Regions from separate parts of the Micromonospora sp. DSM 43699 genome, predicted to be linked through region 1. Evidence: riboswitches for the same ligand, from Rfam matches in the RefSeq annotation. Region 1 holds a riboswitch; the other holds the start of a gene.
What was found. A riboswitch is a leader RNA that binds a small molecule or an ion and turns the genes downstream of it on or off. The one in region 1 is predicted to bind cobalamin.
Positions count from the first base shown of each region.

Region 2: linked by a shared signal. The riboswitch ahead of AC0AIB_RS00460 (CbtB domain-containing protein) and the one ahead of AC0AIB_RS02625 (nitroreductase family protein) in region 1 are both predicted to bind cobalamin.

Region 1 is NZ_JBTMMT010000003.1:15,506-17,698, forward strand. Features, by position in the region: gene AC0AIB_RS02615 (cytochrome P450) at 86-289, shown strand; gene AC0AIB_RS02620 (MarR family winged helix-turn-helix transcriptional regulator) at 270-593, opposite strand; cobalamin riboswitch at 989-1,187, shown strand; partial or broken gene AC0AIB_RS02625 (nitroreductase family protein) at 1,225-1,455, shown strand; partial or broken gene AC0AIB_RS02630 (DNA-binding response regulator) at 1,539-1,661, opposite strand; gene xylB (xylulokinase) at 1,697-2,193, opposite strand, start outside.
Region 2 is NZ_JBTMMT010000001.1:98,336-100,528, reverse strand. Features, by position in the region: gene AC0AIB_RS00470 (histidine phosphatase family protein) at 1-360, opposite strand, end outside; gene AC0AIB_RS00465 (CbtA family protein) at 380-1,174, opposite strand; gene AC0AIB_RS00460 (CbtB domain-containing protein) at 1,165-1,368, opposite strand; cobalamin riboswitch at 1,403-1,544, opposite strand; gene AC0AIB_RS00455 (PepSY-associated TM helix domain-containing protein) at 1,658-2,193, opposite strand, start outside.

The DNA.
Region 1 (2,193 bases):
GTCGTGCAGACCCTACGCCGGGGGTGCTCTCCATCGAACTCGTCAACTGGTAGTCCGGGGGTCAGACCGCCGCGGAGGTGGGCTGGTGCCACTCGGGCTGGCGCACGCCAACGTCGACGAGCGGTTCATCGCGGAGTCCGTCCGCTTCGATGTCGGCCGCGTCCCGAACCGGCATCTGGCCTTCGGCCACGGGCGGCACTTCTGCGCGGGCGCGCCGCTGGCCCGGCTGGAACTCCAGCACTCTTCGTGTGTGCCGGTGACCTGGCAGCTCAGGGTGGCGGGATGTTGACCAGGCGGCGCAGCAGGTCGATGAACTGGGCGCGTTCGGCCACCGTGAACCGGTCGAGCAGGTCGTTCTGAGCGCCGTCGACAAGCGTGTCCATCTCCCGCATCCGGGCGGTTCCGGCGTCGGTGATGTGAACGACGTTGCGGCGCCGGTCCACCGGGTCGGGTTCCCGGCGGAGCAGGCCGTCGGCCTCCATCCCGTTCAGGGTGGTGACAGCGTCGCCCCGGTCGATGCCCAGCCGGCGGCACAGCTCTGCCTGGCTGATCCCGCCGAACTCGTCGAGCGCGGCGGGGATGCCGTACCGCATCCGGTCGCCGGGGCGATCCAGGTGCGTCCCGACGACCCGGTTCGCGCGGGCTGCCCCGTGGTGGAGCAGCCAGGAGGTCAGCCGCTGGAGCCGAGCCGGTGGTGCCCCCGGCTGCAGGGCCGGTTCGTGAGCGAGCGGATGGGTCGGGTGATCGCCGTGTCCAGTGTGCCGTCCATCCTGGCCCCGGCCTTCGGCCGGCGGGATCCGGGCCGTCGAGCACCTGCGGCTGGTGATGGCGGAGTTGCACGTCGCCGGCCTGGGTCAGCGGCACGCTGACCACGGTGGACCGGCCGGGCGACAGCGGCAACAGTGGACCTGCAAGATCATCGCGGGCTGCGGCCGCCGCGTGCGGGGGGCGTCGCCGACCTGTGCCGCTGACGCGAGTTGGCATCCTCGACGGCATGATCGTGCGAGGTGCCCCGCGTGCGCGGGGAGAATCGGGAAGCCGGTGTGAATCCGACACGGGCCCGCTGCGGTGACCGGGGAGCGACCGTCCATGCGCGAGGAGCGCAGCCACTGGCCATAAGGCCGGGAAGGCGGACGGGCTGGCGTTGATCCGGGAGTCCGAAGACCGGCCTCGCGTCGACCGCCCACCCCTCCGGGCTGGGCCGAGCGCAGCGGGAGCCTGCCTGTGGCACTCTACGACGCCATCCACCGCCGCCGGGACGTCCGGGCCCAGTTCACCGGGGCGCCGGTGCCGGCCGACACCCTGCACCGGATTCTCGACGCCGCGCATGCCGCGCCCGGCGTCGGCTACTCGCAGCCGTGGGACTCCGTCCTGGTCCGGGACCCCGACCTCCGCCGCCGGTGCCACCGGCACGTACAGGCCGGGCGGGCCACGTTCGCCGCCACCCTGGACGGTCCGCGCCGGCACGTTCGATCACCGGCAGCTCCCAACCCGCCCGCGGCGGAGGGGACCGCGACGCCGGCCAGACGCAGCATCCGGTCGGCGATCGGGCGCAGCACCTCCAACTCGTGCCGGGTCAGTCCCACCTGGTCCGGCGTGCCCTCGGCGGGGCGGATGCACGCCGCGTGCCTGCCGACGAGCTGCCGGGTCACCTCGGGCGACGCCCAGAACCTCGATGGTCATCGGCCGTCCGGTGTCACGTCAGCAGTGGTAGCGCCTGTTGGCGGACATCGACGTAGCGCGCGTACACCTCGGGGGTGCCGGCGGCGGTGACCTCCTCGGCCGCGACCGGCCACGGCGGCGGCTCGGCGTCGCCGGACAGCGCCCAGGCCGCCTGCCGCGCCGAGCCGAGCGCCACGTACTCGGCAGCGCGCGGCACGGCCACCGGTACGCCGAACAACGCCGGCGCGACCGCCCGCACCGCGCGGGACCGGGCCGCGCCGCCGATCAGCAACACCCGGTCGACCGGGACGTCCTGGGCACGGAGCGCGTGGAGGGCGTCGGCGATACCGCCGAGCATGCCCTCCACGGCGGCCCGCGCCAGGTTCGCCGCCGATGCGTTCGCCCGGGTCAGGCCGGCGAGCAGACCGCGCGCGTCGGGCAGATTGGGGGTGCGTTCCCCATCCAGGTACGGCAGCAGGGTCAGCCCGCCCGCGCCAGGTTGCGCCGAGAGCGCCAGCTCGTCCAACTCGG
Region 2 (2,193 bases), on a different contig from region 1:
GGACTCCCCGCCGTGCGGTGCGGCGTCGGGAGTGTCCCACCACTGCCGCAGCGCGTCGGGGTCCCGCGCCCCCACGTCCGCCAGGCTCTGCCCGGACCAGTCGGCGTACCCGCAGTCGGCCAGCGCGGCCTCGACTGTGGGGCGCAGCCCGAGGGCGTGAGCGGTCTGCACCGCCGCCGGCGCCGGGCTGGTCAGGCAGACGTCGACCGGGCCCAGTGGGCCGCGCCGGTCGGAACCGGCCAGGGCGAGGGCGGCCCGCCGGCCGCCCTCGTCCAGGTCGTCGTCACCCGCGCCGAACACCGCCCGCCGCAGGGCGGCGGTGTGCGCGTGTGCGACCAGCCGCAGGCTGGTCGCGGTCACGCCGGTGTTCCCGCACCGGTCATCGGCTCGCCGGGGTGACAGTCGGAATCCCGCCCGCCCCCGGTCGCCGGTCCAGCCGCCGGCCCTGGCTCATCAGGGCGCTGAACAGCAGGCCGATCGCCGCCCAGAGCACCACCTGGGTACCGAGAGCGGCCAACCGGAAGTTCCACAGCAGAGTCGCGGGGAAGTCGTCCGGCACCTCCTGGAAGGACGGCAGGACGACATACCCGGCACCGGCGACCAGGAGGAAGCCCCCGACGGCCGCGCCGACCCGTTGCCAGACCGGTGCGTCGGGGCGGACCGACCGGTAGCCGAGGGTGCCCGCCCAGACCGCCACCAGACCGAGCACCACCAGGGTCAGGTAGGCGGCGGTGCGTTGGTCGATGGTGTCGGGACTGCCGACCGCCGGGGGGTTGGCCGGATACTTGAGGAACGGCACGAGCACCGCGCCGAGCAGGGCGCCGCCGGCGAGCAGCAGCGCCGACCGGCCGTCGTCCGTGGTCCGCAGGCGACGGCGCAGGAGCGCGTACCCGGTCGCCAGCAGGCCACCCATCGCGGTGCCGAACAGCCCGGTGGCCAGGAACAGGCCGGCCCGCTGGCCGCCCCGGCCCACCAGGGCGTCGGCGTGGTGGTCGTCGGCCACCGGCCCGGTGTGGCTGGCTGCCTCCTCGATCGCGATGGCCGCCTCGATGCGCGGCTCACCGACGAGGTAGCCGAACGCCCCCGCGAGCAGGCCGGCGACGAGACCGGCGAGCAGACCGCGGAGCAGGACGGTGGCGAACGTGGGTGGATTGTGGGTGGGGTTCAGTGGCACGGGACACCGAGCAGGTGCCGGCCGTCGTGCATGAGCTCGTGCAGGTACATGCCACTGCGCGAGACCGCGCCCTGGTCGAACGCGACCAGATAGGTGAGCAGCAGGAGTACGCCGACGACGGCCAGTGCCGCCCAGTACACGCGGGTCGACCCGACGGGGTGCACCAGCGGCTGGGCGGGAGTGGAACTCGACATGGGACACGAACCTTCCCGGGGATGACGCGTCCCCATCGCAAGGCTGCGGACGACCGAGCGTCCTGGCTCGCGGACCCGTCGACGACGGGGACCGCTCACAGTGGCGCGACCGCGCCGGATTCTCACCGGCTTACCTCGCGACGCCGCAGATTTGGATCGACCGTAGCGGCGTGACCCCCGAGCGGTCAATCGTCATCCCGCCGAATGTGAGCAACCGGGGCGGGGACCGGCGCTGCGCGAGTCGACCGCCCCGTCCGACGCCGAGCGGGCGGCCGGACGGGGCGGTCGGTCATCGACCGGCTGGTGCGGGTGAGGTGGGGACGGTGCTGGTACGGCGTCGTCGGCCCACCGCCCCCAGGACGACGTCGACGAGGAGGAAGACGAGCAGGGTGAGCCCGAGCAGCGGCAGCGCCCAGCCGACCGCCACGACCAGTGGTGTGCCGACGATCAGGACGCCGCGCGGAAGGCCGGGTACGCCGCCGCGGGCCGGTGGGGTGCCGGTGAGGGCGCGGCGGTCGGCGCGGGTGGGCCGGCGTTGCCACCACATGCGGTAGCCCCAGACGATGACGCAGAGCAGCCCGAGGGCCAGCGCGGCGAGCAGGATCTGGTTGAGCGGTCCGAAGAGCACCCCCATGTGCGCCTGGATGCCGAGACCACTGAGCTTGGCCAGCAGTGGCCAGTCGGCGAAGTCGCTGCGGGCGGTGACCGTGGCCGTGGTGGGGTCGACGGCGACCCGGTCCTTCGCGACCGGCCAGACGTTGTCGACCTGCGTGACGGTCCAGGCCGAGCCCGGTTCCGGCGCCGGGGCGATCTCGACCGGGCCGG